DNA from 2 places in the Bradyrhizobium sp. HKCCYLR20261 genome. Region 2 is predicted to be linked to the other one. Evidence: predicted binding sites of a transcription regulator. Region 2 holds the regulator's gene; the other holds the start of a gene.
The links. The regulator PhoB, encoded in region 2, activates phosphate uptake and scavenging genes when phosphate is short. The targets are predictions, from matches to a motif close to TGTCATNNANCTGTCAT.
Positions count from the first base shown of each region.

Region 1: a site for PhoB is predicted at 2,534-2,550, ahead of ACQR1L_RS23970 (DUF2794 domain-containing protein). Genes of this name have one in related genera too.

Region 1 is NZ_JBNPUZ010000011.1:170,748-175,473, forward strand. It holds gene ACQR1L_RS23955 (ABC transporter permease) at 1-361, shown strand, start outside; gene ACQR1L_RS23960 (Bax inhibitor-1/YccA family protein) at 655-1,446, shown strand; gene ACQR1L_RS23965 (GNAT family N-acetyltransferase) at 1,602-2,129, shown strand; gene ACQR1L_RS23970 (DUF2794 domain-containing protein) at 2,157-2,522, opposite strand; gene ACQR1L_RS23975 (DUF1223 domain-containing protein) at 2,975-3,760, opposite strand; gene acnA (aconitate hydratase AcnA) at 3,950-4,726, opposite strand, start outside.
Region 2 is NZ_JBNPUZ010000001.1:114,560-119,285, reverse strand. It holds gene pstA (phosphate ABC transporter permease PstA) at 1-72, shown strand, start outside; gene pstB (phosphate ABC transporter ATP-binding protein PstB) at 69-890, shown strand; gene phoU (phosphate signaling complex protein PhoU) at 919-1,635, shown strand; gene phoB (phosphate regulon transcriptional regulator PhoB) at 1,652-2,359, shown strand; gene ACQR1L_RS00540 (trypsin-like serine protease) at 2,454-3,770, shown strand; gene ACQR1L_RS00535 (HoxN/HupN/NixA family nickel/cobalt transporter) at 4,041-4,726, shown strand, end outside.

The sequences.
Region 1 (4,726 bases), on a different contig from region 2:
CGCGGTGACGTTGATCTCGGCCATCCTCGTGCTGGGCGGTGCGCTCGCCGCCGGACATCGCCATCGAGTCTACGACGCCGTCATCCTGAAGACGCTGGGCGCCACGCGGCTGCGCCTGCTCGGCGCCTACGCGCTCGAATATCTGATGATCGGATTTGCCACCGCGGCGTTCGGCGTGATCGCAGGCTCCGTCTCCGCCTGGCTGATCGTGACGCGGCTGATGACGTTGAGCTTCGCCTGGCAGGCCGGCAGCGCCGCGCTGGTCGTGCTCGCCGCGCTGGTGGTGACTGTGGGTCTCGGCCTCGCCGGCACGCTGCTAGCGCTCAACCAGAAGCCGGCAACGGTTCTGAGGAACCTTTAGGCCCCGGACGTTCGTGCCATTGTGCGTTCATGCCGCACGGTTAACGGGATTTTCACGGCGCAAACGCGCGCGGAGCGACATTCAGCCGCGCGTGGAAGCTTGCAGCAAATATGCTAGTTTCCCATTTAGGGAATGGGCTCAGAAGGCTGCCAAAGAGATCTGCCAAAAGATGGCGAATTTGCCGATGACGCAAATTTAATATCGATGGCAGCTTTGATGAGATAGGGTTTTTCGAGAACCGGCTGAAGGTCCTGCCAGGACCGGAGCGCCGGGCAACCAACGGGAATTCGACCATGTCGGACCTAGACCGCAACTATGCTTCACCCTTTGGCCGGGTGGCCGGGCGCGCCGATGCCGCGACCGTCGACGCCGGTCTGCGCGCCTACATGCTGCGCATCTACAATTACATGAGCATCGGCCTGGCCATCACCGGCCTCGCGGCACTCGGCGTCTACATGGCGTCGGTGACCGGCGATCCGGCGGCCGGCGTGTTCAAGTTCGGCAACGCCTATCTGACGCAGTTCGGCTACGCGATGTTCGTGAGCCCGCTGAAATGGCTGTTCATCCTGGCCCCGCTGGTCATGGTGTTCGCGATCTCGGCCGGCATCAACCGCCTCGCGCCGTCGACCGCGCAGATCCTGTTCTGGGTGTTCTCGGCCTTGATGGGCATCTCGCTGTCGTCGATCTTCCTGGTGTACACCCACACCTCGATCGTGCGGGTGTTCTTCATCACCGCGGCGACGTTCGGCGCGCTCAGCCTGTACGGCTACACGACCAAGCGTGACATGACGGGCATGGGCTCGTTCCTGTTCATGGGCCTGATCGGCATCGTGCTGGCGAGCCTCGTGAACCTGTTCCTGGCGAGCTCGATGCTGCAGTTCATCGTGTCGGTGATCGGCGTGTTCGTGTTCGCCGGCCTGACCGCCTGGGACACCCAGCGCCTGAAGAACGAGTACATCTACGGCTACGCCTCCGCGGGCGGCGACATCGCCGAGCGCGCAGCGATCACCGGCGCCCTGTCGCTGTACTTGAACTTCATCAACCTGTTCACGCTGCTGCTGCAGCTCCTCGGACAGCGCGACTGATCCATCCGCTCGCAACACGAGCGACCTTCGAAGCCCCGGCCTCAGCGCCGGGGCTTTTCGTTTGTCCAGACGACTGAGAGCATGGCTCGCGCCGGGAGCGGCAGCCATGCTGCGACGATGTTGATCGGCTGCTTCGCCCTGGTATTGTTCCACCCATGTCCGACATCGAGATCCGGCCCACCCAGGAGGCCGACCTTCCCGCCATCACCGCCATTTACGGCCAGGCCGTCCGCGAGGGCACAGCCACCTTCGAGCTCGACCCGCCGGATCTGGCGGAGATGACCCGGCGCTTCCGGGCGCTGAGCGACAGCGGCTTCCCCTATTTCGCCGCCCTTCTGGACGGCGACGTGGTGGGCTATGCCTATGCCGGACCTTACCGTCCGCGCCCCGCCTATCGCTTCACGGTCGAGAACTCGGTCTATCTCGCTCCGGCCAGCCAGCGCCGCGGGATCGGGATGCGGTTGATGCGGGCCTTGATCGAGGCGTGCGAGGAGCGCGGCTTCCGCCAGATGATCGCCGTCATCGGCGACTCCGCCAATGCCGGCTCGGTCGGGCTGCACACCGCCTGCGGTTTCGAGATGATCGGCACCCATCCGAGTGTCGGCCTGAAATTCGGCCGCTGGCTCGATACGGTCATGATGCAGCGGCCGCTTGGCACCGGCAGCAGCGACGTCCCGGCCTAGGTAACCTCGATCAGCGGGAGAGACGGCTCAGACCAGCGCCGGCTTCGGCGCGATCGCCAGCAGCACCCGCTCCAGCTCGTGGCCGCGGCGCAGGATCAGGCCGGTCGCCGAAATCACGCTGTACATGCCCTGCTTGCGGGCCAGCCGCGGGTCTTTCTCGATACGGTAGAGAGGCACCTCGGACGCCCGGCGGAAGACCGAGAACACGGCCCGGTCGCGCAGGAAGTCGATCGAGTAGTCGCGCCATTCGCCATCGGCGACCATGCGACCATAGAGATTGAGGATGCGGTTCAGCTCGAGGCGGTCGAACGTCACCCGGGTCGGCGCTGCGGCCGCGTTGCGCGCCGCCGCGCGATTCTCGCTGGGGTCGGCATCCTCCGGGGTGAGGTTCATGAGCGTCCTCCTGTCATCCGTGTGACATGATCGCGCCAACCGGCGGAAGCCGCAAGGGGCCGTTTTCATTATCGAACTTCGCGGCGTCTGCGTCGAACGCGAGTTCCACGAACACGCAGGCGTCACGGGATCGTTAGCGGAATCATAATCGCGCCGCGTTTCCGCCTACGGACCGCCCCCGATCCTGGGCATAAGATTCGTGTGCGTTGGCCCGGTCCTTTCGGTTCCGGATTCCTCAGCCCCCAGCCCCCCGGGGTCGTCAGGATCGGGTCTATTCACAAGTAAGGCAAAGGGCCAACGCAAGTTGGTCCTTTTGCTTTTTGGCGCGAGCCCATGGATCGAGCCAATGGATCGAGCCAATGGCTTGATGCTGTGATGCGGACCGGCCGCCGCGGAGGGACCGGAAGCCTTCCGCAGGCGGAAGAGCTTGCAAAGATGATCGGGGAAAGGTCTCAGCGCTCGGGAGCGCGCGCCGTCGCCGACGCCCGGCTCACCAGCGGCGGCAGATCGGAAAGGGCAGCGCCGAGCATCAGACCCGGCCGGTCGCGGCTGCCGTCCTGCAGATAGACCACGGCGCCATCGACGCCCTCACGGGCGATCTTGTCGAGCGGAACGCTCCAGTTCATCGGCGACCCATTCCAGTCGCCCAGCTTCATCAAGCCACGGACCACGTTGTAATAGGTGAGCTCCCGGCCGCCATTCTCGCCGCGCGCGACCTGGATCGGGACGACGCGCGCAATCGAGCCGACCCAGACCTCACCATGCTTGCGCGGCGCGTGCTCGCCGGCAGCGGCCACCGCCACTGTGAGCTCCTGGCCCTCGATCGACAGGCTGACCGGGACCGACATCACCGCGCCACCTCGGGCCGTTTCCTCGATCGCCCCTTCGATCGCGTCGCGATCGCTGCCGATCACATGCACGGAGCCGTTGACCACCGCCTGCGGGGTGTAGACCTCACGGTCGCCGCGCGCCCGCGAATAGGCGCGCTGCCGCGCCGTGAAGCGGGAATCGGCCAGCGTGTCCTTCCAGCCGAGATAGTCCCAGTAATCGATCGGCAGGGACAGCGCGATGATGGTGGGATCGCGCGCGAGGTCGCCGAGCACCTTGTCGGCCGGCGGACAGGACGAGCAGCCCTGCGACGTGAAGAGTTCGATCACCGCACGCGGGTCGGCAGCCGCCGGCCGGACGAAGGCAATGACCGCACAGACACCCAGCGCCGCGCGCGACCACCACGACATCTGTCCACTCATCGCCACTGTCCCGTCTGGACCACCGTCCGCTGCGCCCTAGCGCATCACCCTATCCGCGATGCCGTCCTCGTAGTTAACAAACCGAAAATGCAAAGGAGGCGGCCCTTGTCATAGGCCGCCTCCTTCATCACCCGCTACTCACTTCAGAGTGAGCCAAACTGTCGCATCGCGCTGTGGTTAAGCGGCGAGCTTGCGCAGCACGTAGTGCAGGATGCCGCCGTTGCGGTAGTAGTCCAGCTCGTCCAGCGTATCGATCCGGCAGAGCAGCGGCACCTGCTGCGCCGCACCGTTGGCCGAGATGATCTCGGCGGTCAGGGTCTGGCGCGGCTTCAAGTCGCCCTGGAGGCCCTTGATGGTGACCTTCTCGTCGCCCTTCAGGCCCAGCGACGACCACGACGTGCCTTCCTGGAAGGTGAGCGGCAGCACGCCCATGCCGACCAGGTTCGAGCGGTGGATGCGCTCGAAGCTCTGGCAGATCACGGCGCGGACGCCGAGCAGGCGGGTACCCTTGGCGGCCCAGTCACGCGACGAACCGTTGCCGTATTCGGCGCCGGCGAACACCACCAGCGGCACGCCCTCTTCCTGGTACTTCATGGCGGCGTCGTAGATCGACATCTGCTCGCCGTCGGGCCAGTGCTTGGTCAGGCCGCCCTCGGGGATGTTGCCATCGGCGCCCTTGAGCATGAAGTTCTTGATGCGGATGTTGGCGAAGGTGCCGCGCATCATGATCTCGTGATTGCCGCGGCGGGTGCCGTACTGGTTGAAGTCGGCCGGGCGGACCTGGTGCTCGCTGAGGAACTTGCCGGCGGGCGAGGTCAGCTTGATCGAACCGGCCGGCGAGATGTGGTCGGTGGTGATCTTGTCGCCGAACAGCGCCAGCACGCGGGCCTCGACGATGTCCTTGATCGGCTCCGGCTCCTTCTTCATGCCCTCGAAATACGGCGGGTTCTGCAC
Region 2 (4,726 bases):
CTCATCACTCTGGCCGTGCTCGCTTTGAACGTCGGTGCACGCATTCTCGGCGCCGAGAGGAAAACGAAATGACCGAACTGTCCGTCTCCGTCAGTCAGCCCGCTCACACCCTTCACGGCCAGCCGCTCCCCGAGGCGCCGGCCAAGGTGACCGCGCGCAACCTGAACTTCTATTACGGCGATCATCACGCGCTGAAGAACATCAACCTGACGCTGGGCACCAACCGCGTCACGGCGTTCATCGGCCCGTCCGGCTGCGGCAAGTCCACCCTGCTGCGCATCTTCAACCGGATGTACGATCTCTATCCGGGCCAGCGCGCCACCGGCCAGCTGATGCTGGACAACACCAACATCCTCGATCCCAAGCTCGATCTCAATCTGCTGCGCGCGCGGGTCGGCATGGTGTTCCAGAAGCCGACGCCGTTCCCGATGACGATCTACGAGAACATCGCCTTCGGCATCCGTCTCTACGAGAAGATCTCGAAGTCCGAGATGGACGACCGCGTCGAGAAGGCGCTGCGCGGCGGCGCGCTGTGGAACGAGGTCAAGGACAAGCTCAACGCCTCCGGCCTGTCGCTGTCCGGCGGCCAGCAGCAGCGCTTGTGCATCGCGCGCACGGTCGCCGTCCGGCCCGAGGTGATCCTGTTCGACGAGCCGTGCTCGGCGCTCGACCCGATCTCGACCGCCAAGGTCGAGGAGCTGATCCAGGAGCTCGCGGAGAACTATACGATCGCGATCGTCACCCATAACATGCAGCAGGCGGCCCGCGTCTCCGACAAGACCGCCTTCATGTATCTCGGCGAGCTGATCGAGTTCGACGAGACCAGCAAGATCTTCACCTCGCCGAGCGATCGGCGGACCCAGGACTACATCACCGGCCGGTTCGGCTGACGCCGACAGCATTCTTCAGGAGATCAACATGGCCAGTGAACATACCGCCAAGGCGTTCGACAGCGATCTGCAGGACCTGACCCGGCTGGTGTCGGAGATGGGCGGCCTCGCCGAGCGGCTGATCGTCGATTCCGTCGACGCGCTGGTGCGGCGCGACGTGGCGCTCGGCCAGAAGGTGGTCGCCGCCGACGCCGAGGTCGACAAGCTGCAGCGCATCATCGAGGAGCGCGCGGTGCTGACGATCGCCCGCCGCCAGCCGATGGCGGTGGATTTGCGCGAGATCGTCGGCGCGATGCGCGTCGCCACCGATCTGGAGCGCATCGGCGACCTCGCCAAGAACATCGGCAAGCGCGTCGCCGCGCTGGAGAGCGACTTCCATCCGCTGAAGCTGATCCGCGGCCTCGAGCACATGACTGATCTGGTGCAGTCGCAGGTCAAGACGGTGCTGGACGCCTATGCGGCGCATGACCTGCCGGCGGCGATGACGGTCTGGAAGGGCGACGAGGAGGTGGACGCGATCTGCACCTCGCTGTTCCGCGAGCTCCTGACCTACATGATGGAAGACCCGCGCAACATCTCGTTCTGCATCCATTTGATGTTCTGCGCCAAGAACATCGAGCGGATGGGGGACCACGCCACCAACATCGCCGAGACGGTGTTCTATATGATCGAGGGCCAGCAGATCATGGACAAGCGCCCGAAGGGCGACATGACCAGCTTCGCGACCACGATCCCCGGTAACTGAGAAAGACGATTTCGACATGGGTGCGCGAATTCTGGTGGTTGAGGACGAGGAGGCGCTGACGACGCTGCTGCGCTACAACCTCGAGGCCGAAGGCTACGAGGTCGAGACCGTGGCGCGCGGCGACGAGGCCGACACGCGGCTCAAGGAGCGCGTGCCCGATCTGGTCGTGCTCGACTGGATGCTGCCGGGCCTGTCCGGCATCGAGCTGTGCCGGCGGCTGCGGGCGCGGTCCGAGACCAAGCAGCTGCCGATCATCATGCTCACCGCGCGCGGCGAGGAGAGCGAGCGTGTGCGGGGGCTTGCGACCGGCGCCGACGACTACATCGTCAAGCCGTTCTCGGTGCCGGAGCTGCTGGCGCGCGTGAAGGGCCTGCTGCGGCGGGCGAGCCCGGAGCGGCTGGCGACAGTGCTTTCCTATGGCGACATCGAGCTCGACCGTGAGAAGCGCCGCGTGGCGCGCTCGGGCCGGCCGATCGATCTCGGCCCGACCGAATACCGCCTGCTCGAATTCTTCCTCGAGCATCCCGGCCGCGTGTTCAGCCGCGAGCAGTTGCTCGACAGCGTCTGGGGCCGCGACATCTATATCGATGAGCGCACGGTGGACGTGCACATCGGCCGCCTGCGCAAGCTGCTCAATCCCGGCCGCGAGCAGGATCCGATCCGCACTGTGCGTGGCGCCGGCTATGCGCTGGACGATCGCTTCGCCAAGTCGGAGCAGGCCTAACGGGCGAGCAGGCCTGATCGCGCGGTCATGCCGTTGCCGTCTTGATCCTGTGTGATCGAGTTCCCATCATCATGGTCGGACCTCGGCAGACGCAATGATCAGGACGCTCGCTATCTTGTTGGCCTTGTTGCTTGTGGCTGCCGGCAATGCCGCGGCCGCCGAGCTCGAGGACGCCGTCGCTGCGGCTTCGAACGGGCTGCCGGCGGCGGCGTTACGCCGGCTCCAGCCGCTCGCCGCCAAGGGCGATGCGCGCGCGCAGTTCAATGTCGGATTCATGCAGGCCTTCGGCCTGGGCGCCCCGCGCAACCAGGCGGAGGCGCTGGTCTGGTACCGCAAGGCCGCCGATCAAGGGCTCGCCGTCGCCCAGCATTATCTCGGCATCGCCTATTTCAACGGTGAAGGCGCCGCCCGCGATCACGGCGAAGCCGCCCGCTGGTTCAATCGCGCCGCCGCGCAGGGCTTTGCCCAGTCGCAATACATGCTCGGCCTGATGATGCTCGACGGCGAGGTCATGACCCGGGACGTCATCCAGGGTTATGCCTGGCTCGTGATGGCCGGTCGCAGCGGCGTCAGGTCGGCCGGCCGTGAGATTCAGAGAGTGAAGCTCAGCGAAGCGCAGCGGCGCCAGGCCGAGGCCACCATTGCCGCGTGGCGGCCGAAGCCGGAATCGGTCGATGCCGGGATTGCCAATCCGCGCGCGGAGCAGTTGCTCGGTCTCGACCGGCACTTCGGCGACGTCGTCGATCCCACCTCCTGGCCGGCCTCCTCGATCGGTGTCGTGACCGTGGCGCAATACAGCACGGGAGGTTCGTGCACCGGCACGCTGGTGGCGCCGCGCGTGGTGCTCACGGCGGCGCATTGTGTCTTCAACGGCGTCGGGCAGGTCAGCCCCGGCAACGTCCATTTCCTCGCTGGCATGAACAGAGGCACTCCCGCGGCCTCGTCGGTCGCCGACAAGCTGATCGTGGCGCCTGAGTTCATTCCGACCCAGCACGACAAATGGTCGCTGGACCGCTCGCCAGCCGACTGGGCGTTGATCATCCTGAAGGATGCGCTGCCCTCGAAGCCCGTGGCGGTGAAGTCCGTGGGCCGGGATGAGCTCGCGGCTGCGACCAAGGCCGGCGCCATCTCCGAGATCGGCTATGGCCAGGAGCGGCGCTATTCGCCGACCGGCCAGCGCAATTGTAGCGCAAGCATGACCAGGGACGCCCGTCTCCTGACCGTGCATTGCCTTGCCAATTTCGGCTATTCGGGCTCGCCGATCCTGGCCGAGATCGGCGGCGAGCCGGTGGTGGTCGGGATCTTCTCGGCGTTCCACGAGGAGACCCGGCTGATGTTTGCCGCGCCCGCCAGCCAGTTCGAGGCGGCCGTGCGGCGCGAGATCGCCGCGCAGAGCGCATCCGCGCGGTGAGGGGAGGGACAGGAAGAGGAAGAGAGTTGGACACCGGCTGGTCAATGTTTGTGCGTGACCGGATAGCGGATTGCCAAAGCAATGCCGGGGACCTCAGCCGCACGGGCGACGAGGGTTGATTTACAAGTGATTTGGGCGCGGCAGCGCGAGCCTTGCCTTTTGGCGCAGGTCTTGCTCTCTTGTCCGAGTATGACGATTTTGCCAATTGATCATCCTCGCTCCGCGCGTTTCGTTCCGGCTTGGCTGCGGCCGGTCGGGCGTCGCAATGCGATGCTGCTGGCCGGCCTTGTGCTCGCCAATGCGCTCGCCTGGGCCTGGGCGTTCGCGCTCTACGCCGACCGTCCGGCCATCGTCGGCACCGCGCTGCTGGCCTGGCTGCTCGGCCTCCGCCACGCCGTCGATGCCGATCATATTGCGGCGATCGACAATGTGGTCCGCAAGCTGGTGCAGGACGGCGATGCGCCGCGCGCCGCGGGTCTTTACTTCGCGCTCGGCCATTCGAGCGTCGTCGTGATCGCCACGATCGTCGTGAGCCTGGTCGCCGGCGCGGATCTGTTGCGGGAGGACAGTGCGATCCGCGCGATCGGCGGCGCCATCGGCACCTCGGTCTCGGCAGGCTTCCTGCTGCTGATCGCGTTGGCGAACCTCGTCCTGTTCGTGAACCTCTGGCGCCGCTCGCCCCGGTCCGAGACGGACAGCGCGAGCCCCGGCAACGGCCTCCTGATTCGTCTGCTGCGGCCCGTGCTGCGGGTCGTTTCGCGCGCCTGGCATATGTTCCCGCTCGGCTTCCTGTTCGGCCTTGGCTTCGACACCGCCAGCGAGATCGGTCTTTTGAGCCTGTCGGCGACCGAAGCGGCCCGCGGCGAGAGCCTGGTGCATATCCTGGTGTTCCCGGCGCTGTTCGCCGCGGCGATGGCGACCGTCGACACCGCCGACGGCATGCTGATGGTCGGCGC